Regions from separate parts of the Staphylococcus sp. MZ3 genome, predicted to be linked through region 1. Evidence: predicted binding sites of a transcription regulator. Region 1 holds the regulator's gene; each other region holds the start of a gene.
What was found. Region 1 encodes NrdR, which represses ribonucleotide reductase genes. Its sites were predicted from a motif close to AACACNATATATNGTGTT; they were not measured.
Positions count from the first base shown of each region.

Region 2: the regulator NrdR is predicted to act here: its motif matches at 1,400-1,417, upstream of nrdI (class Ib ribonucleoside-diphosphate reductase assembly flavoprotein NrdI).
Region 3: the regulator NrdR is predicted to act here: its motif matches at 3,533-3,550, upstream of nrdD (anaerobic ribonucleoside-triphosphate reductase).

Region 1 covers NZ_CP076026.1:1,752,927-1,760,650, forward strand. The annotation lists gene dnaI (primosomal protein DnaI) at 1-519, opposite strand, end outside; gene dnaB (replicative helicase loading/DNA remodeling protein DnaB) at 519-1,919, opposite strand; gene nrdR (transcriptional regulator NrdR) at 1,920-2,390, opposite strand; gene gap (type I glyceraldehyde-3-phosphate dehydrogenase) at 2,601-3,626, opposite strand; partial or broken gene KI230_RS08485 (IS1182 family transposase) at 4,075-5,811, shown strand; gene coaE (dephospho-CoA kinase) at 5,761-6,384, opposite strand; gene mutM (bifunctional DNA-formamidopyrimidine glycosylase/DNA-(apurinic or apyrimidinic site) lyase) at 6,400-7,272, opposite strand; gene polA (DNA polymerase I) at 7,288-7,724, opposite strand, start outside.
Region 2 covers NZ_CP076026.1:769,999-777,722, forward strand. The annotation lists gene KI230_RS03610 (DMT family transporter) at 1-811, opposite strand, end outside; gene nrdI (class Ib ribonucleoside-diphosphate reductase assembly flavoprotein NrdI) at 1,612-2,010, shown strand; gene nrdE (class 1b ribonucleoside-diphosphate reductase subunit alpha) at 1,973-4,078, shown strand; gene nrdF (class 1b ribonucleoside-diphosphate reductase subunit beta) at 4,196-5,167, shown strand; gene KI230_RS03630 (hypothetical protein) at 5,681-5,836, shown strand; gene KI230_RS03635 (ABC transporter permease) at 5,875-6,846, shown strand; gene KI230_RS03640 (iron chelate uptake ABC transporter family permease subunit) at 6,833-7,724, shown strand, end outside.
Region 3 covers NZ_CP076026.1:2,677,376-2,685,099, reverse strand. The annotation lists gene KI230_RS13230 (assimilatory sulfite reductase (NADPH) flavoprotein subunit) at 1-817, shown strand, start outside; gene KI230_RS13225 (NAD(P)-binding protein) at 880-1,485, shown strand; gene KI230_RS13220 (hypothetical protein) at 1,561-1,656, shown strand; gene KI230_RS13215 (CitMHS family transporter) at 1,978-3,348, shown strand; gene nrdD (anaerobic ribonucleoside-triphosphate reductase) at 3,594-5,444, shown strand; gene nrdG (anaerobic ribonucleoside-triphosphate reductase activating protein) at 5,441-5,977, shown strand; gene KI230_RS13200 (hypothetical protein) at 6,077-6,187, shown strand; gene KI230_RS13195 (hypothetical protein) at 6,203-6,364, opposite strand; gene KI230_RS13190 (BCCT family transporter) at 6,496-7,724, shown strand, end outside.

The DNA.
Region 1 (7,724 bases):
AATAAAAGATTTACCTGTCCCAAATGGACCATAAAGGTAAAGGCCTTTCACTTGTTCCCCATTAGTTATTGCTGTACAAATATCATCTGCTGCCATAGCTACATCAAGACGGTCTCGATGATTCATATAAATATCTTTCAATTTGGCATTTAAAGTATCTCGTTGCATATGATGAGATGTAATTAGCTCAGCTTCAAAGCGTTCTTCGTCGTACTTGATTTTACATGGGCATTGTAAATAGCGTATTTTAATTCGGTTATTATCAACATATAACTCAGGCACATGCCCCTTTACGAAATTTGGACAATCAGCAAATTTATGACCGTCATAATGTTTTTGTTGATCTTTATACTCTTGTAACACATTTAAGTCTTCATCAATCATAGCATTCGTTAATTCAGCTCGATGCGCTTCCAAAAATTGCTTAACATCTGGGTCATTGATTACTTCTTTTTTTATCTTTTCTATTCTTTTTTCAAAGTCCTGCGACGTGTTAATTATACTTTTAAATTGCTTCATTATTGACTGTCCTCCTCCCATTTTTTAGATAATTTATCTAGAAATGCTTGTCGATCTTGCTCTAATTGTTGATCATCTACGCTATTATCTTTAGCCGAATCTTCTTCACTAGCTTTATCTCTATTTTCTAACCATTTAGGTGTTTTTTCTTTTGAAATACGATTACGCTGCCCATAGTATGAACCACGCTTTTGGTAATTTCCGCTAGAACCCTCATTTTTAGGTTGATTAACTTTTTTAGCGTAATTATATGCTTCTTTAGCTGTCTTAATACCTTTTTTCTTCCAATTTGATGCTATTTCCAAAATATACGCTTTAGGAAGTTTCATATCTTCTTTTAACATGACAAATTGCAACAAAATATTAATGACGCCAAAAGACATTTTTTCACGTTCAATTAATTCTTCAACCATTGTCTTTTGCGATATAGTTGGTTCTGATTCAGACCAAGAAGCTAACATATCAATTGGACTCGTTTGTTCAAGTAACTCAAACCATTCATCACTTTGTGGCTTTGGATTCACTTCTGAAGATTTGCCCGTCGAAGATGATGTAGCAGGAGATTTCACCTGTAATTTAGGCATTTGATTTTCGTGTTCCATTAAGTAATACGAGCGTGCTTGTTTACGCATTTCTTCAAAGGATAACTGTTGTCCACTTGTAATTGAATTTAAAATAACATGCTTCATGCCATCTGCTGTTAAACCATATAAAGTCGCGAGTTGTGTAATTAAACGCTTTGCATCTTTGGTAACAATGTCTTGACTAATAAAATGTTTACCTAACATTTGTCTCAACATTTCAAAGTCAAAAGATTCATTTGATAAATCGATACCTTGGTACGGTTCATTAATCGGAATATCACTTGTATCGATATCTATTTTTGTAGACGGCACTTTAAAAACATCAGTAAATTGTCTTGTTACCTGTTTAAATTCACTCAAATCAATTTGTTGATACTCAAAGTATTTCTTCAACTCATGAAATCGACGATGCTCGACTTCACTATATAAAAAGATTGACAACATTGGATCATTAAAAAATAAATGTGCTGAAGGCGGTTGAATTAATTGGTAAACAAATTGTGTTTCTTGTTCATCATGTTTGACAAACGCCTTTAACAATCCAATCGCTTCAAGTAAGTCCATTTGTTGTCTAAACTCTAGTAAATTAATTTTAAGTTCATTCATAAAAATATAATGAGAAAGAATCAATGTTTCATTATGACTTTCTTTAACGAATTGAGTCATAAAATGATATAAACCCACTGCTTGCGTTCCAATTAGCGGTGTATACAGTCGATTCAATACCTCTAAATGATTCGTATTTAAATCAAAGTGTTGCATAACTTTGAATTGATCCTTTGGTCTTAAGCCGAATTCGAAGGCTTGTCGTCCCATTTAAGCATCACTCCGTTTGTTTTCGCTTAAAATCCCTTGCATCGATGCTAACAATTGATCAACATCTTTAAATTCTTTATAGACTGATGCAAATCTAACATATGAAACTTGATCAACATGCATTAACAAGTTCATAACGTGTTCACCTATATCTCGTGAAGACACTTCCGTATGACCTTCATCTCGTAATTGCCATTCAACCTTGTTTGTTATGTCTTCAAGTTGTTGATATCTAACTGGTCGTTTCTCACAAGAACGCACAAGTCCATTAAGTATTTTTTCTCTTGAAAACTGCTCTCTTGTGCCATCTTTTTTCACAACTATAAGCTGACTAACTTCGATATGTTCAAATGTAGTGAAACGTGTTCCACAATTTTCACATTCTCTTCGTCTTCGAATGGCATTTAATTCATCGGCATGCCTTGAATCTACAACTTTAGATTGTGTAGAATTACATTTCGGGCATTTCATTACATCACCCTCTTTATTTTGATTATGCCTAATTATACTATAAATCTAGAGATGAAAAAAGAATCCCTCAATTTAATTCATTTAACCAAATAATGAAACAATAAAAAACATTATATCGTTACTTATTAAGTAATTTGCATGACAATATTATTGTATTAAAAAATAAAAAACCTAACTCCGAAGTCAGAGTTAGGCTATAAATTAATTGTATTAACTTGCACTTACAGTTTCTTTTGATGTCAAAAGTGCTCCAATTTGCTCAGCAACATCTACAACTCTATTTGAATAACCCCATTCATTATCATACCAAGCAATAACTTTTACTTTATTCCCTGACATGACCATTGTTGATTTTGCATCAATAATAGCTGAATTTGGATTAGTATTAAAATCAACAGACACTAGTGGTTGATGTTCGACTTCTATGATACCTTCTAAACCTGCATTTTCAAAAGCTTGGTTTACTTCTTCTGCAGTTACTTCTTTTTCTAAATCAACAACTAAATCAACGAGCGATACATTCTTTGTTGGTACACGTAATGCCATGCCGTGTAATTTACCTTCTAATTCTGGTAATACTTCTTTTAAAGCTTTCGCCGCACCAGTAGAAGTAGGAATAATGCTTTCATTACATGAACGTGCACGTCTTAAATCTTTATGTGGATTATCAATATTTTTTTGGTCATTTGTAATAGCGTGAACAGTAGTCATTAAACCATTAACTATTCCAAACTGATTATTTAAAACTTTTGCAACTGGACCAATGCAATTAGTAGTACATGAAGCATTACTAAAAATGTCAAATGCTTCTATATCTAATTGGTTATCATTTACGCCTTTAACTACCATTTGAACATGTCCACCTTTTGAAGGACCAGTTAACAATACTTTTTTGGCACCTGCTTTAATATGTGCGATGGCTTTATCACCATGATTAAATTTACCAGTTGCATCTATAGCAATATCGATATCTAATTCTTTCCATGGCAAGTTTTCAGGATTGCGATCAGCAACCAATTTAATTTTATGATCACCAACTTGCAATCCATTTTCAATCGGTTCAACTTTTAGATTATATTTTCCATGTGTTGTATCGTAATTGATTAAATGTGCAATTGTTTCGGGTGGATAACTAGCATTTATCGCTACTACATTTAAATTTTTATTTTGTAATGCAATACGTAATACCATTCTTCCAATTCTACCCATACCATTAATTGCAATATTCGTTGACATTAAAAGCACCCCTTGATTTTTATGTGTTATACTTTATGGAATTAGTATAGCATATTATATGAAATTTGAAAGCGTTTTCCGTTGATTTATTTATCTTTTTTATAAAAAATACAGGCTGGGACATAAATCCCTAAAAAACAGCAGTAAGATAATTTTCAATTAGAAAATATCTTACTGCTGTTCTCTATTTATACAATACTTCGTATTGAATGGCTTCGCTTTCCTAGGGTGCCGTCTCAGCCTCGGTCTTCGACTGGCACTGCTCCCTCAGGAGTCTCGCCATTAATACTACGTATTAACATGTAATTTTACTTTTACATACTTTAAAAAAATAAGACACTTTGCCCAACTTGCACATAAATGTAAAATTCAATAAAATGAATTTTCTGTGTTGGGTCCCTTCGTATAATTTAATAAATACCACTAAACTAAATTAACGAGGTGCCTTATGTATAAAAATTATAACTTGACCCAACTTACACTACCAATAGAAACTTCTGTTAGAATCCCTCAAAATGATATTTCGCGATATGTTAATGAAATTGTTGAAACGATACCTGATAGCGAATTCGATGAATTCAGACATCATCGTGGCGCAACATCCTATCATCCAAAAATGATGTTAAAAATTATCTTATATGCATATACTCAATCTGTATTTTCTGGTCGTAGAATAGAAAAATTACTTCATGACAGTATTCGAATGATGTGGTTAGCTCAAAATCAAACAGCTTCTTATAAAACTATTAATCGTTTTAGAGTGAATCCTAACACTGATGCGTTAATTGAATCTTTATTTATTCAGTTCCATAGTCAATGTTTAAAGCAAAATCTTATTGATGATAATTCAATTTTTATTGATGGTACAAAAGTAAAAGCTAATGCCAATAGATATACATTTGTGTGGAAGAAAAGTATTCAAAATCACGAATCGAAATTGAACGAAAATTCAAAAGCATTATATCGTGACTTAGTTGAAGAAAAAATAATACCAGAGATAAAAGAAGATGGAGATAGCGATTTAACAATAGAAGAAATAGATTTAATTGGTAGTCATTTAGATAAAGAAATCGAAGATTTAAATCATTCTATTGAGAACGAAGATAGTACTCAAATTAGAAAACAGACCCGTAAAAAAAGAACTGAGATTAAGAAGTTCAAAAAGAAATTTGATGATTATTCTGAGAGAAAACGTAAATATGAAGAGCAAAAATCGATTCTTAAAGATAGAAATAGCTTTTCTAAAACTGATCATGATGCAACTTTTATGAGAATGAAGGAAGACCATATGAAAAATGGCCAACTTAAGCCAGGATAAAACAAATAGCGACAAATTCTCAATTTGTTTTATCCTATGACCTATTTCAAAACCCAACAGATACTAGAACTTTAATTCCATTTTTAACAATGATTCAAAATACCTTCAGTTATTTACCGGAGTATATTGTAGCTGATGCAGGTTATGGTAGTGAGCAAAACTATATGGCTATTATAGATGACTTTAATAAAACGCCACTTATTACGTATGGCATGTTTATTAAAGATAAAACGAGAAAGTTTAAAAGTGACATTTTTAACACTCAAAATTGGAAATATGACGAACTTAATGATGAATTTATATGTCCTAATAACAAAAGAATAGGTTTTAAAAGATATATGCATACCGTAATGATAGATATGGTTTTAAACGTGACTTCAAGCTATATGAATGCGATGACTGTTCATCATGTTCTTTGAGACATCAATGCATGAAGCCAAATTCGAAATCCAATAAGAAAATCATGAAGAATTATAATTGGGAATACTTTAAAGCCCAAATTAATCAAAAGCTTTCTGAACCAGAAACGAAAAAAATCTATAGTCAAAAAAAAATTGATGTAGAGCCTGTTTTTGGATTTATGAAAGCTATTTTGGGTTTCACTCGAATGTCAGTCAGTTCGAGGAATAAATAAAGTTAAACGAGAGCTAGGTTTTGTATTAATGGCACTTAATATAAGGAAAATAGCAGCTCAACGAGCTGTACATTATAAAATACATATCAAAAAAGCTGATTTCTATCAAGTAATTAATAGAAATCAGCTTTTTTACATTGCCTAAGAACTTAATGTCCCAAGCCCTTATTTATAGTGTAATATTAATCTTCTTCTCCGTAATTCGGCTTTTCAATATAACCTTCTTCTTCTAACAATCTCTCAAGGTTTTGTTTTAATTCAAGTTTATCCCCTAAATTATCGATAACATGATCGGCCATTCGGCTTTTTTTATCAATAGAAATTTGGCTATAGACACGTGCTTTCGCATCTTCTAATGACAAATTATTACGTTGCATTAAACGATCCATTTGTATACTTTCAGAAGTGTATACAACCCACACTTCGTCTACTGTATTTTCCAATTCATTTTCAAATAATAATGGAATATCCATGATTACATTATATCCTTGTTTTAAATATTCTTGCTTTTCTTCTTCCATAATATCTCGCACGATAGGATGTATGATAGCATTTAATTCTAAGCGTTTTTCTGGATGATTAAACACTAGATCACCCATATAACGACGATTCATCTCACCATTTTCATCAATTGCTTCATCACCAAAGACTTCTCGTACTTGAGCTAAACCTTTACTCCCCTTTTTAACAGCTTCCCTGGCTGCTTTATCAGCATCTACTACTTTAAAACCGAATACGGATAAGAGTTCTGATACTGTTGATTTTCCTGAGGCGATTCCACCTGTTAGACCAATAACTTTCGGCATAATTTCACTCTTTCTTTATTTTTGACATACTGGACAATAATGACTATTTCTTGTCGCGATGATTTTTGTTTCAATTTGACTTCCACACACTTTGCATACCGGCTGCTTATATACATTAAGATGCAATTGCATCTCACCAGTTTTTCCATCAGCATGACGATAATCTGAAATACTTGTACCGCCATATTTAATACCTTCTTCTAGTACTTCTCTAACATAATAAAAAACCATTTCTTGTTGTTGGTGTGTTAAGTCTTTTACTTTTTTATCTGGTAAAACACCTGCACGAAACAACGCTTCACATGCGTAAATATTTCCACAACCTGCGATTACTTTATGATCCAAAATCACTTGTTTGATTGGTTTATTCTTATTAGACTGTTGATGAATTCGATTTAAATAATACGTCAATGCTTCATTTGAAAAAGGTTCAGGCGCTATTTCTAAAAATGAAGGATAAGATGCTACAGACGCAACATTTCTAATTTCTCCAAAACGACGTATATCTGAATAAATTAACGTTTTGTCATTTGACAACTCAAAAATAACATGCCAATGCTTACGATAATTAGGTATCATAATATCTTCAAGTTCATCTACAATGAAAAAACCGCCCGCCATACCTAAATGACTAATTAATGTACGTTGTTCTCGTTTATTATCTAGCTGAAAAACGATATATTTACTTCTTCGTTCTACATTTGTAATGGTATAGCCTTCCGATAAAGTTTTAAAAGTATCTAATTCAATTCCTTTTATAATTGTTTCCTTGCCTTGAGCTTTACCTTCGATTACTTTATCCGAAAATATAACGTGTTCAATTTTTTGATTTATAACGTAGGGTTCAATTCCTCTTTTTACATGTTCTACTTCTGGTAATTCGGGCATACCATTAACCTCACTTTATTTTGCATCATACCAAGTTGCACCATAACTTGAGTCTACTTTTAATGGAACATCTAATTGCAATGCATTTTCCATTATCTCTTCTACAAATTCACTAAATGAATCTACTTCTGACTTAGGTACTTCAAAAATTAATTCATCGTGTACTTGTAATAATAGTTTAGCTTGATATGTTGTCTCTTTCATTTTTTGTGCAAATTTAACCATTGCCAGTTTAATGATATCTGCAGCACTGCCTTGTATTGGCGTATTCATAGCAGTACGTTCAGCAAAGCCGCGTAAATTAAAGTTACGACTCGTAATATCAGGAATATAGCGTCGACGATGTAGCAATGTTTCCACATAACCTAAAGCTTTGGCATCTTTTACAATATCAGACATATATTGTTTTACACCTGGGAAACTAGCTAAATAATCATCAATGAATGCTTTTG
Region 2 (7,724 bases), 980 kb from region 1:
CACCGATAATAACGACGTAACCTAATGTTGCATAGAAATCTGGAGATTCTCCGAATAGAATAAATCCAAGTATTGCTGTGAAAATTATAGATGCATACGCGAAAATAGAAATATCTTTTGCGGCTGCAAAACTATATGCTAATGTAACACCAATTTGACCCACAGCGGCAGCTAAGCCAGCCCCTAATAGATAAAGTATTTGCATCTGACTCATTGGTTCATAAGTATATGCAGTGAAAGGTATTAAAACGATGACAGAAAATAAGGAGAAGTAAAATACTATAGTATATGGTGCTTCTCTTGTACTAAGTGCTCGAACACATGTATATGCTGCTGCTGCAAAAATACCTGAGAATAAGCCAGCTAATGATGGAATCATAGATGATGAAAATTCAGGTTTCACTATTAAAAGCATACCTAAAATAGCAATTATCATTGCTGTTATTTGATACTTCCTTACCTTTTCATGTAAGAAAACAATGCTTAATAAAATCGTCCAGAAAGGATTGAGTTTCATTAATGAATCGGCATCACTAAGTACCATATGATCAATGGCATAAATATTTAACAATACACCAATAAGTCCAAGTGTTGATCGTGTTATTAATAAGGGTTGACTTGAAAGTCTGCCAAACATTGGCTGATGGTATTTATATATATAAAATAATGGAATAAACATTGCTACTAAGTTTCGTGCTAATGATTTTTGAAAAACAGGAAGGTCACCTGCAAGTCTGAAAAACACTGACATAAAACTGAAACCAATAGCCGAAATTAAAATGGCAATGATACCTTTTACTTTAGGATTCAATTTTATCGCCTCTTTTATATAAAATTAACGTATTTATATTAGCATAAAACAACATGTTGTGCATAAATAGTTGAAATTTACTATAAAAAGACTATAATAGATTGTACCGAACAAACGTTCTGTGTTTATTTGTCGGAATAATAGGGCATTACACTTTTATGAATGTTTGTGTTATTACATAAAACAAATATCAATTCAGTATCAAGCTAATAAGCTTTTTCTTGATTTCTGTTGATACAATTGAGATTGACACAGATTTAAAAAAATCAAGTGATATCTACTAAAAAATTTTTTTAAATTTGTTCAAGTTTTTCTAATTTAGTATTGGTGCCTAGTTGGAACGTTTTACGAACATTCGATTAGAAAATGGCACTTTAAATCATAGTGTGTCTTATGTATAATGAAACACATAATATAGTGTTGGTGAAACGAAAAAGACACAATATCTTGTGTTTTGTATGCAAATGCTTTATTTATGAAGAAATTACATTTAAAAGTAATTTAACACAGAAATTTAATAGTTATTATCAATTAATAGTCATATTTTTAGAAAATGTACTGAACAAATGGAAGATATCCAATGACGTAAACACTACATATAGTGATTTTTATACATTCAACCCATATAAGCTACTATTTTCTCAAATATAAATCTATGCAATTGGTTTACATTTGAGAAAATAAGTAGCTTCATTATAGTTAATACAATGCTGAGATAACCATAGTAACCATGTTGTTAAAGCATTTTTTAATTGTAATGACTACTTTATTTAAAAGGGTTGAAGAAAGAAGGTGATCCAATGAAAATAATATATTTTTCATTTACTGGAAATGTCCGTCGTTTTATTAAGAGAACAGAACTTGAAAATACGCTTGAGATTACAGCAGAAAATTGTATGGAACCAGTTCATGAACCGTTTATTATCGTTACTGGCACTATTGGATTTGGAGAAGTACCAGAACCCGTTCAATCTTTTTTAGAAGTTAATCATCAATACATCAGAGGTGTGGCAGCTAGCGGTAATCGAAATTGGGGACTAAATTTCGCAAAAGCGGGTCGCACGATATCAGAAGAGTATAATGTCCCTTTATTAATGAAGTTTGAGTTACATGGAAAAAACAAAGACGTTATTGAATTTAAGAACAAGGTGGGTAATTTTAATGAAAACCATGGAAGAGAAAAAGTACAATCATATTGAATTAAATAATGAGGTCACTAAACGAAGAGAAGATGGATTCTTTAGTTTAGAAAAAGACCAAGAAGCTTTAGTAGCTTATTTAGAAGAAGTAAAAGACAAAACAATCTTCTTCGACACTGAAATCGAGCGTTTACGTTATTTAGTAGACAACGATTTTTATTTCAATGTGTTTGATATTTATAGTGAAGCGGATCTAATTGAAATCACTGATTATGCAAAATCAATCCCGTTTAATTTTGCAAGTTATATGTCAGCTAGTAAATTTTTCAAAGATTACGCTTTGAAAACAAATGATAAAAGTCAATACTTAGAAGACTATAATCAACACGTTGCCATTGTTGCTTTATACCTAGCAAATGGTAATAAAGCACAAGCTAAACAATTTATTTCTGCTATGGTTGAACAAAGATATCAACCAGCGACACCAACATTTTTAAACGCAGGCCGTGCGCGTCGTGGTGAGCTAGTGTCATGTTTCTTATTAGAAGTGGATGACAGCTTAAATTCAATTAACTTTATTGATTCAACTGCAAAACAATTAAGTAAAATTGGGGGCGGCGTTGCAATTAACTTATCTAAATTGCGTGCACGTGGTGAAGCAATTAAAGGAATTAAAGGCGTAGCGAAAGGCGTTTTACCTATTGCTAAGTCACTTGAAGGTGGCTTTAGCTATGCAGATCAACTTGGTCAACGCCCTGGTGCTGGTGCTGTGTACTTAAATATCTTCCATTATGATGTAGAAGAATTTTTAGATACTAAAAAAGTAAATGCGGATGAAGATTTACGTTTATCTACAATATCAACTGGTTTAATTGTTCCATCTAAATTCTTCGATTTAGCTAAAGAAGGTAAGGACTTTTATATGTTTGCACCTCATACAGTTAAAGAAGAATATGGTGTGACATTAGACGATATCGATTTAGAAAAATATTATGATGACATGGTTGCAAACCCAAATGTTGAGAAAAAGAAAAAGAATGCGCGTGAAATGTTGAATTTAATTGCGCAAACACAATTACAATCAGGTTATCCATATTTAATGTTTAAAGATAATGCTAACAGAGTGCATCCGAATTCAAACATTGGACAAATTAAAATGAGTAACTTATGTACTGAAATTTTCCAATTACAAGAAACTTCAATTATTAATGACTATGGTATTGAAGACGAAATTAAACGTGATATTTCTTGTAACTTGGGCTCATTAAATATTGTTAATGTAATGGAAAGCGGAAAATTCAGAGATTCAGTTCACTCTGGTATGGACGCATTAACTGTTGTGAGTGATGTAGCAAATATTCAAAATGCACCAGGAGTTAGAAAAGCTAACAGTGAATTACATTCAGTTGGTCTTGGTGTCATGAATTTACACGGTTACCTAGCAAAAAATAAAATTGGTTATGAGTCAGAAGAAGCAAAAGATTTTGCAAATATCTTCTTTATGATGATGAATTTCTACTCAATCGAACGTTCAATGGAAATCGCTAAAGAGCGTGGTATCAAATATCAAGACTTTGAAAAGTCTGATTATGCTAATGGCAAATATTTCGAGTTCTATACAACTCAAGAATTTGAACCTCAATTCGAAAAAGTACGTGAATTATTCGATGGTATGGCTATTCCTACTTCTGAGGATTGGAAGAAACTACAACAAGATGTTGAACAATATGGTTTATATCATGCATATAGATTAGCAATTGCTCCAACACAAAGTATTTCTTATGTTCAAAATGCAACAAGTTCTGTAATGCCAATCGTTGACCAAATTGAACGTCGTACTTATGGTAATGCGGAAACATTTTACCCTATGCCATTCTTATCACCACAAACAATGTGGTACTACAAATCAGCATTCAATACTGATCAGATGAAATTAATCGATTTAATTGCGACAATTCAAACGCATATTGACCAAGGTATCTCAACGATCCTTTATGTTAATTCTGAAATTTCTACACGTGAGTTAGCAAGATTATATGTATATGCGCACTATAAAGGATTAAAATCACTTTACTATACTAGAAATAAATTATTAAGTGTAGAAGAATGTACAAGTTGTTCTATCTAACAATTAAATGTTGAAAATGACAAACAGCTAATCATCTGGTCTGAATTAGCAGATGATTAGACTGCTATGTCTGTATTTGTCAATTATTGAGTAACATTACAGGAGGAAATTATATTCATGATAGCTGTTAATTGGAACACACAAGAAGATATGACGAATATGTTTTGGAGACAAAATATATCTCAAATGTGGGTTGAAACAGAATTTAAAGTATCAAAAGACATTGCAAGTTGGAAGACTTTATCTGAAGCTGAACAAGACACATTTAAAAAAGCATTAGCTGGTTTAACAGGCTTAGATACACATCAAGCAGATGATGGCATGCCTTTAGTTATGCTACATACGACTGACTTAAGGAAAAAAGCAGTTTATTCATTTATGGCGATGATGGAGCAAATACACGCGAAAAGCTATTCACATATTTTCACAACACTATTACCATCTAGTGAAACAAACTACCTATTAGATGAATGGGTTTTAGAGGAACCCCATTTAAAATATAAATCTGATAAAATTGTTGCTAATTATCACAAACTTTGGGGTAAAGAAGCTTCGATATACGACCAATATATGGCCAGAGTTACGAGTGTATTTTTAGAAACATTCTTATTCTTCTCAGGTTTCTATTATCCACTATATCTTGCTGGTCAAGGGAAAATGACGACATCAGGTGAAATCATTCGTAAAATTCTTTTAGATGAATCTATTCATGGTGTATTTACCGGTTTAGATGCACAGCATTTACGAAATGAACTATCTGAAAGTGAGAAACAAAAAGCAGATCAAGAAATGTATAAATTGCTAAATGACTTGTATTTAAATGAAGAGTCATACACAAAAATGTTATACGATGATCTTGGAATCACTGAAGATGTGCTAAACTATGTTAAATATAATGGAAACAAAGCACTTTCAAACTTAGGCTTTGAACCTTATTTTGAGGAACGTGAATTTAACCCAATCATTGAGAATGCCTTAGATACAACAACTAAAAACCATGACTTCTTCTCAGTAAAAGGTGATGGTTATGTATTAGCATTAAACGTAGAAGCATTACAAGATGATGACTTTGTATTTGACAACAAATAACAATTAAATTAAAAGACCTTCACATGTAAAGGGAAATAGCGATTCGTTTCGTCTTGTCTCCTACATGTTGAAGGTCTTTTTTTATGTGTATCTAACTCATTATGAGTCTGAGTAAGAAATCAATGCTCTAAGATGTACAATGTTATTTATATTGGCAGTAGTTGGCGGGGCCCCAACACAGAAGCAGGCGGAAAGTCAGCTAACAATATTGTGCAAGTTGGCGGGGCCCCAACATAGAAGCAGACGGAAAGTCAGCTAACAATAATGTGCAAGTTGGCGGGGCCCCAACATAAAAGCAGGCGGAAAGTCAGCTAACAATATTGTGCAAGTTCGGGCGGGGCCCCAACATAAAGAAAAACTTTTTCCTTTAGAAATTATCACTTCCACATGAGTTTTACTCATGTATTCCTATTTTTAAGTACACATTAGCTGAGGCTAATGTTAAGAACCACTACATAATCAATCATTAGTAGTTTTTATCATTTCCACTATTCCCAGACATCAAAATCTTAAGTGTTCTATTTTACTTTAAGCAAACAAAATACACATTCCGAAAAATTAAATTTCAGTTTAATTGCAAATATCAATAAAATTGACACTAAATTATTTGAAAGGCTATTGAAATTATGGTCAAAAAACGCTACTATTAATGAGAAATATTATCAATGATAATGATTATCATTAATTTAAAGGGAGAAAAATTTGTAATGAAGTATTTATTAAAGGGAAATATTTTGCTTCTATTACTAATATTGTTGACAATTATTTCGTTGTTCATAGGTGTGAGTGAACTATCAATTAAAGATTTACTACATTTAACTGAGTCACAGCGGAATATTTTATTCTCAAGCCGAATACCAAGGACGATGAGTATTTTAATTGCTGGAAGTTCGTTGGCTTTAGCAGGCTTGATAATGCAACAAATGATGCAAAATAAGTTTGTTAGTCCGACTACAGCTGGAACGATGGAATGGGCTAAACTAGGTATTTTAATTGCTTTATTGTTCTTTCCAACCGGTCATATTTTATTAAAACTAGTATTTGCTGTTATTTGCAGTATTTGCGGTACGTTTTTATTTGTTAAAATCATTGATTTTATAAAAGTGAAAGATGTCATTTTTGTACCGCTTCTAGGAATTATGATGGGTGGGATTGTTGCAAGTTTCACAACCTTCATCTCATTGCGCACGAATGCTGTTCAAAGCATTGGTAACTGGCTTAACGGGAACTTTGCCATTATCACAAGTGGACGCTATGAAATTTTATATTTAAGTATTCCTCTTTTAGCATTGACATATCTTTTTGCTAATCATTTCACGATTGTAGGAATGGGTAAAGACTTTACTAATAATTTAGGTTTGAGTTACGAAAAATTAATTAACATCGCATTGTTTATTACTGCAACTATTACAGCATTGGTAGTGGTGACTGTTGGAACATTACCGTTCTTAGGACTAGTAATACCAAATATTATTTCAATTTATCGAGGTGATCATTTGAAAAATGCTATCCCTCATACGATGATGTTAGGTGCCATCTTTGTATTATTTTCTGATATAGTTGGCAGAATTGTTGTTTATCCATATGAAATAAATATTGGTTTAACAATAGGTGTATTTGGAACAATCATTTTCCTTATCTTGCTTATGAAAGGTAGGAAAAATTATGCGCAACAATAATAAAAAAATAATGCTTTTAATTGCAGTAACGTTATTAATTAGTATGCTGTACTTATTTGTAGGTATTGATTTTGAAATATTTGAATATCAATTTTCAAGTCGTTTAAGAAAGTTCATATTAATTATTTTAGTAGGTGCTGCCATTGCAACTTCAGTGGTGATTTTTCAAGCGATTACAAATAACCGTCTATTGACACCATCAATAATGGGGTTAGATGCAGTTTATTTATTTATCAAAGTATTGCCAGTCTTTTTATTTGGAATTCAATCGGTATGGGTTACTAATGTATATTTGAACTTTATATTAACACTTATAACGATGGTGTTATTCGCACTAATCCTATTCCAAGGTATCTTTAAAATTGGACATTTTTCAATTTATTTTATCTTACTTATTGGTGTCCTTTTAGGAACATTTTTTAGAAGCATAACAGGTTTTATTCAACTGATTATGGATCCTGAGTCATTTTTAGCAATACAAAGTAGTATGTTTGCTAATTTTAATGCTTCTAATTCGAATTTAGTTACTTTCTCAGCAGTGCTATTAGTAATCTTATTAGTCATTACAATTTTACTATTGCCTTATTTAGATGTATTGCTTTTAGGTCGTGCTGAAGCAATTAATCTTGGGATATCGTATGAAAAATTAACGCGAATTCTACTTGTAATAGTCTCAGTTTTAGTTTCTGTGTCAACTGCATTAGTAGGACCAATTACATTTTTAGGTTTATTAACTGTAAATCTAGCGCATGAACTAATGAAGACGTATGAACATAAGTATATTTTAATTGCGACAATTTGCTTGAGTTGGATTAGTTTATTTAGTGCGCAATGGGTAGTTGAAAATGTGTTTGAAGCTACGACAGAAATGAGTATAC
Region 3 (7,724 bases), 920 kb from region 1:
GAAAAATGCAGATATCTATTTTGACAATGAAGAATTATCTGAACGTATTCAAGATGAGTCATGGGCGCGTGAATATGTTATAAATCGGGACTTTATAGATTTAATAACAGATTTTCCAACTATAGAATTACAACCTGAGAATATGTATCAAATCCTTAGAAAATTACCACCAAGAGAGTATTCGATTTCTAGTAGTTTTATGGCAACGCCAGATGAAGTGCATATTACCGTTGGTACGGTTCGTTATCAAGCACATGGACGTGAGAGAAAAGGTGTATGCTCGGTTCATTTTGCTGAGCGAATTAAACCAGGCGATATAGTACCAATTTATTTGAAGAAAAATCCGAACTTCAAATTTCCGATGAAGCAAGATATACCGGTTATTATGATTGGACCAGGTACTGGAATTGCTCCTTTTAGAGCATATTTACAAGAACGTGAAGAACTTGGTATGACTGGGAAAACATGGTTGTTCTTTGGCGATCAACACCGTAGTTCTGACTTTTTATATGAAGAAGAAATAGAAGAATGGCTTGAAAATGGAAACTTAACACGCGTAGATTTAGCATTTTCAAGAGACCAAGAACACAAAGAATATGTACAGCATCGTATAATGGAAGAAAGTGAACGTTTCAATGAATGGATTGAGCAAGGCGCAGCAATCTATATTTGTGGTGATGAAAAATGTATGGCGAAAGATGTCCATCAAGCCATTAAAGATGTATTGGTAAAAGAACGTCATATTTCTCAAGAAGAAGCGGAGACGATATTGCGTCAAATGAAACAGCAACAACGCTATCAACGTGATGTTTATTAGCGATTGGTGTTAAATGTTTTAAGATGAAATGACGTAAAAAGATATAAAGGATGTTGCTCAACATGAATATGCCATTAATGATAGATTTAACAAATAAAAATGTCGTCATAGTTGGTGGAGGCGTCATTGCAAGTCGTCGGGCACAAACATTAAGTCAATACGTTGAACATATGACGGTCATCAGTCCGACAATCACCGAAAAACTTCAAAATATGGTAGATAACGGTGTCGTCATATGGAAAGAAAAAGAATTTGAACCAAGCGATATTGTAGACGCGTATATAGTTATTGCAGCAACCAATGAGCCACGTGTCAATGAAGCGGTAAAACAAGCCTTACCTGAGCATGCCCTTTTTAATAATGTTGGAGATGCATCAAATGGCAATGTTGTATTTCCAAGTGCACTACACCGCGACAAGCTAACTATCAGTGTCTCAACTGATGGTGCGAGTCCTAAGTTGACAAAATCAATTATGGCAGAGCTTGAGGCGTTATATCCACCATCATACAGTTCGTATATCGACTTTTTATATACTTGCCGACAGAAAATAAAAGTACTTGATATAACATATAACGAAAAGCAACAGTTACTGTCACAAATTGTGTCACAAGAATATTTAAATCATGACAAACAAGCTCAATTTTTAGCGTGGTTGGATGTAAGATAATAATAGCGGACCGTCTAACCGTCTAAGGTAAGTCTTCTTATTTTAACTTTAACGCTTAATCATTGAAATTAAGACATGGGCGGCTTTGTGAATAGTCTAATAATGAAGGATTTAAGCGATAATGATATGCGTTTTAAATATGAATATTACAATAGAGAAAAAGATACGTAGAACAAACTTAATAAAATAGATGGATAAATTGAAATCTGGTTGAAGTCGTTACTATCATAGCGACCTTTAGCCAGATTTTTTGTGCAATAGAAAGCAATAATAAAAATGATAAATCAAAATGAAATACAGGACAGGATATACAAGGATTAGTCATGCCATGTTATCAAGTAGGAAAATCAAACTTCACTATTGATAGTTACGCAAAAAAGATTTTTTTGATAAAATGAGATAACTTAAATATAAAAAATTATATTAATTATAATATTTAAGTTAAAGAGGGGGATTATGTAAATTGTATTAAAAGTGGAGGGAGAAAATAATATGAATAGTGATAATATGTGGTTAACAGTAATGGGGCTCATTATTATTATTTCAATTGTAGGTTTACTCATTGCCAAAAAGATAAATCCAGTTGTAGGTATGACAATCATACCTTGCTTAGGGGCAATGATTTTAGGATATAGTGTGACAGATTTGGTTGGATTTTTTGCTAAAGGGTTAGATCAAGTCATCAACGTTGTTATTATGTTTATCTTTGCCATTATTTTCTTTGGTATCATGAACGATAGTGGTTTATTCAAGCCGCTTGTCAAACGCTTAATATTAATGACACGAGGCAATGTCGTCATTGTCTGTGCAATGACAGCTTTAATTGGCACAATAGCCCAATTAGATGGGGCCGGTGCGGTAACATTTTTGCTTTCTATTCCTGCATTATTACCTTTATATAAAGCGTTAAATATGAATAAATATTTATTGATTTTACTATTAGCATTAAGTGCGGCGATTATGAACATGGTACCTTGGGGAGGTCCAATGGCACGTGTAGCTGCAGTGTTAAAAGCCAAAAGTGTCAATGAATTATGGTATGGATTAATTCCTATTCAAATAATAGGATTCATTCTTGTTATGTTGTTTGCGGTATATCTTGGATTTAAAGAACAAAAACGTATCAAAAAAGCAATAGAGAGAAATGAATTACCGCAAACACAAGATATAGATGTACATAAATTAGTTGAAGTATATGAACGAGATCAAGATGTAAGGTTTCCTGTAAAAGGACGTGCACGAACAAAACCATGGATAAAATGGGTGAATACAGCTTTAACTTTAGCTGTTATTCTAGCGATGTTAATAAATATTGCGCCACCTGAATTTGCATTCATGATAGGTGTCTCATTGGCGCTTGTTATTAATTTTAAATCAGTGGATGAACAAATGGAGCGATTAAGAGCGCATGCGCCGAATGCATTAATGATGGCTGCAGTGATTATTGCAGCAGGTATGTTTTTAGGTGTACTAAATGAAACCGGTATGCTTAAAGCGATTGCGACGAATTTAATCAAAGTGATTCCTGCAGAAGTAGGACCATACTTGCATATTATTGTAGGTTTACTTGGCGTACCATTAGATTTACTAACTAGCACAGACGCTTATTATTTTGCTGTGTTACCGATTGTCGAACAAACAGCAGGGCAATTTGGTGTACCGTCTGTATCAACAGCTTATTCAATGGTTATAGGGAATATTATAGGTACATTTGTCAGTCCGTTTTCACCAGCCTTATGGTTGGCAATTGGTTTAGCAGAGGCAAACATGGGCACGTATATTAAGTATGCATTCTTTTGGATTTGGGGATTCGCCATCGTTATGTTAGTAATTGCAATGTTGATGGGCATTGTGACGATTTAAGTATGAAAAATAGAAACTATAGTCCCGGTGCAAAATGAAATAATAGTTGCATAAACATGTCGAAATGACGGACGAATCTTTAAACAATTTTAAAAATTAATGAAATAATTGTGTAGAAATATGAATTTCACTAAATGTTAATAACTTTGTGACGTTTTAGTTAACAGACTAATAAAAATTTGAAAATACTATATATAGTGGTATAACGTAATGAGTAGACACAATATATAGGAAGAAGGGGTAAAATGAATCAAATCGAAGAAGCATTAACGGGTTTGATTTCTAAAGATCCTGCTATTGTTAACGAAAATGCTAACAAAGATAGTGATACATTTTCAACAATGAGAGATTTAACAGCAGGTATCGTTTCTAAATCTTACGCATTAAATCATTTATTACCAAAGCACGTTGCAGATGCACATCAAAGAGGGGACATACATTTTCACGACTTAGATTATCATCCATTCCAACCGTTAACAAACTGTTGTTTAATAGATGCTAAAAATATGCTACATAATGGATTTGAAATAGGCAACGCGAATGTAACTTCACCAAAATCAATACAAACTGCATCAGCGCAGCTTGTACAAATTATAGCCAATGTTTCTAGCAGTCAATATGGTGGCTGTACGGTTGACCGCGTTGACGAATTACTTAGTACATATGCACGACATAATGAAGAAGAACATAGGAATATCGCAAAGCAATTTGTCAAAGAATCTGAAATTGATCGTTATGTTGATCAACAAGTCACTAAAGACATCAATGATGCGATTGAAAGTTTAGAATATGAAATTAATACCTTATATACATCTAATGGACAGACACCTTTTGTAACATTAGGATTCGGCTTAGGTACAGATCATTTAAGTCGCAAAATTCAACAAGCTATCTTAAATACTCGTATCAAAGGCTTAGGAAAAGACCGCACGACAGCGATTTTCCCGAAACTTGTATTTTCAATTAAAAAAGGAACCAACTTTAGTCCGCAAGATCCGAACTATGACATTAAACAACTAGCATTAAAGTGTTCAACGAAACGTATGTATCCAGATATTTTAAATTATGACAAACTCGTAGAAATATTAGGTGATTTCAAAGCGCCAATGGGTTGTCGTTCATTTTTACCAAGTTGGAAAGATGCGGAAGGTCATTTTGAAAATAATGGTCGTTGTAATCTTGGTGTTGTTACACTTAATTTACCTAGAATGGCATTAGAATCTGCCGGTAATATGACGAAATTCTGGGAAATCTTTTATGAACGTATCGATGTGTTACATGATGCATTACTTTATCGTATAAATCGTTTGAAAGATGCTGTACCGAATAACGCACCAATTTTATATAAAAGTGGCGCTTTTAACTATAAATTAAAAGAAACAGATGATGTTGCTGAGTTATTTAAAAATAAACGTGCAACGATTTCAATGGGCTATATAGGGTTGTATGAAACAGCTACTGTTTTCTATGGTCCAGACTGGGAAACATCTCAAGAAGCAAAAGCATTTACGCTTGAAATTCTTAAAGAAATGAAACGTTATCAAACGAAATGGACAGAACTATATGACATTTGGTTCAGTATTTACAGTACGCCGAGTGAATCGCTAACGGATCGTTTTTGTCGTTTAGACCAAGAGAGATTTGGAGATATTAAAGACATTACAGATAAAGGATATTACCAAAACTCTTTCCATTATGATGTACGTAAAGATGTTACACCTTTTGAAAAGTTAGATTTTGAAAAAGATTATCCTTATTATGCGAGTGGTGGTTTCATTCACTATTGTGAGTATCCGAAATTGCAACACAATTTGAAAGCACTAGAAGCGGTATGGGACTACTCTTATGACAAAGTTGGTTACTTAGGTACAAATATTCCGATTGATCATTGTTATGAATGTGATTACGATGGAGATTTTGAAGCAACTGAAAAAGGATTTAAATGCCCGAACTGTGGCAATGATAATCCTAAAACAGTTGATGTCGTTAAACGAACATGTGGTTACTTAGGCAATCCAGTTCAACGTCCAGTAATTAAAGGCCGTCATAAAGAAATTTGCGCACGAGTAAAACATATGAAAGCGCCTAAAGAATGACACTTTTAGACATTAAACAAGGACAAGGTTATATTGCTAAAATAGAATCAAATAGCTTTGTTGACGGTGAAGGAGTAAGATGCAGTGTTTATGTATCAGGATGTCCATTTAATTGTGTTGGATGTTATAACAAAGCCTCACAAAAGTTCAGATATGGCGAGAAATACACTGATGAAATATTAGCAGAAATATTAGATGATTGCGATCATGATTATATATCTGGGCTAAGTCTATTAGGTGGCGAACCATTTTGTAATTTGGATATTACATTAAATCTTGTCAAAGCATTTCGAGCACGTTTTGGAAATAAAAAGACAATTTGGGTATGGACTGGATTTTTATATGAATATTTAGCAAATGATTGTGCAGAACGTCGAGAGTTATTATCATACATTGACGTTTTAGTAGATGGTCTATTTATACAACACTTATTCAAACCTGATTTACCATATAAAGGTTCTTTAAATCAACGCATTATAGATGTACAACAATCACTCTCGCATGCGCGTATGATTGAATATATAGTTAGTTGAATATGTATTAGAAGTCAAGGTAACATTCGTTGCCTTGGCTTCTTTTTAGGTTAGGTACATAATTGAAAGTTAATAAAAGCAATTCTTTAGAAAAATATATTGATAGAATATGACCTAACAATCATTTTGATACCAATACTAAAAGTTGCATATCCGTTTTTTAAAAAAGTTGAAAGAGAAAAGTGGTATTTTAGTGGGAAGGAAGTCTAACTTTTTGGTAGCGTTTTACAATAAATAAATATTCGTTAATAACGTATAAATATTCTTAAATGCCGTCCTAGTAAAATTTGTTAAATTCGTTAAATCATAACTTAACACTATTGTTTTAGCGCTATTAAGGTTTTGTTTATTACGGGAAAAATTATATAAATATTCAATAATTGCCAAGTTTCAAATTGTATGAAATTTGCATTATTATTAAATGTTAGTTATTGTCAATTTTGTGAATCAATATAATTATTACATTTTGAGATAAATCGAAACAGGATTCATAAAATTAATAATTAGGGGGAGCACAATTGAAAAAAGAGAAAGTTATGGACTGGACGACCTTTATAGGGACAGTAGCTGTACTTCTTTTTGCAGTTATACCTATGATGGCTTTTCCAAAAGCAAGTGAAGATATCATCACTGGTATTAATAGTGCCATTTCTGATTCAATTGGTTCGATATATTTATTTATGGGGCTGGCGATTTTTTGCTTTGTAATGTATATCGCATTTGGTAAATATGGTAATGTCACACTTGGTAAAGCAAGTGATAAACCAGAATTTAATACATTTACATGGGCGGCAATGCTGTTTTGTGCAGGCATAGGCTCTGATATTTTATACTGGGGCGTTATTGAATGGGCTTTTTACTATCAAGTTCCACCAAATGGCGCGAAAAGTATGAGTGATGAAGCACTCCAATATGCGACGCAATATGGTATGTTCCACTGGGGGCCAATTGCTTGGGCTATTTACGTTTTACCAGCATTACCAATTGGTTATTTAGTATTTGTTAAAAAACAACCGGTGTATAAAATTAGTCAAGCTTGTCGTCCGATTTTAAAAGGTCAAACAGATAAATTTGTAGGTAAAGTTGTAGATATCTTATTTATCTTTGGATTGCTAGGTGGTGCGGCAACATCACTAGCGTTAGGTGTGCCATTAATTTCTGCAGGCATAGAAAGATTAACTGGTTTAGATGGTAAAAATATGATTTTACGTTCGGCCATTTTATTAACAATCACGGTTATCTTTGCCATTAGTTCATATACAGGATTGAAAAAAGGTATTCAAAAGTTAAGTGATATCAACGTTTGGCTATCATTTGTACTTTTAGCCTTTATATTTATTATTGGACCGACTGTTTTTATTATGGAAACGACAGTGACAGGGTTCGGAAATATGTTGAGAGATTTCTTCCATATGGCAACATGGTTAGAACCATTCGGTGGTATTAAAGGTCGAAAAGAAACGAATTTCCCACAAGACTGGACAATATTCTACTGGTCATGGTGGTTAGTATATGCGCCATTTATCGGTTTATTTATCGCTAGAATTTCAAAAGGTCGACGCCTTAAAGAAGTCGTGCTAGGAACAATTATTTATGGAACGCTTGGATGCGTATTATTCTTTGGTATTTTTGGTAACTATGCTGTGTATTTACAAATTTCTGGACAGTTTAATGTAACACAATATTTAAATACACATGGTACAGAGGCAACCATTATTGAAGTGGTGCATCATTTACCATTCCCATC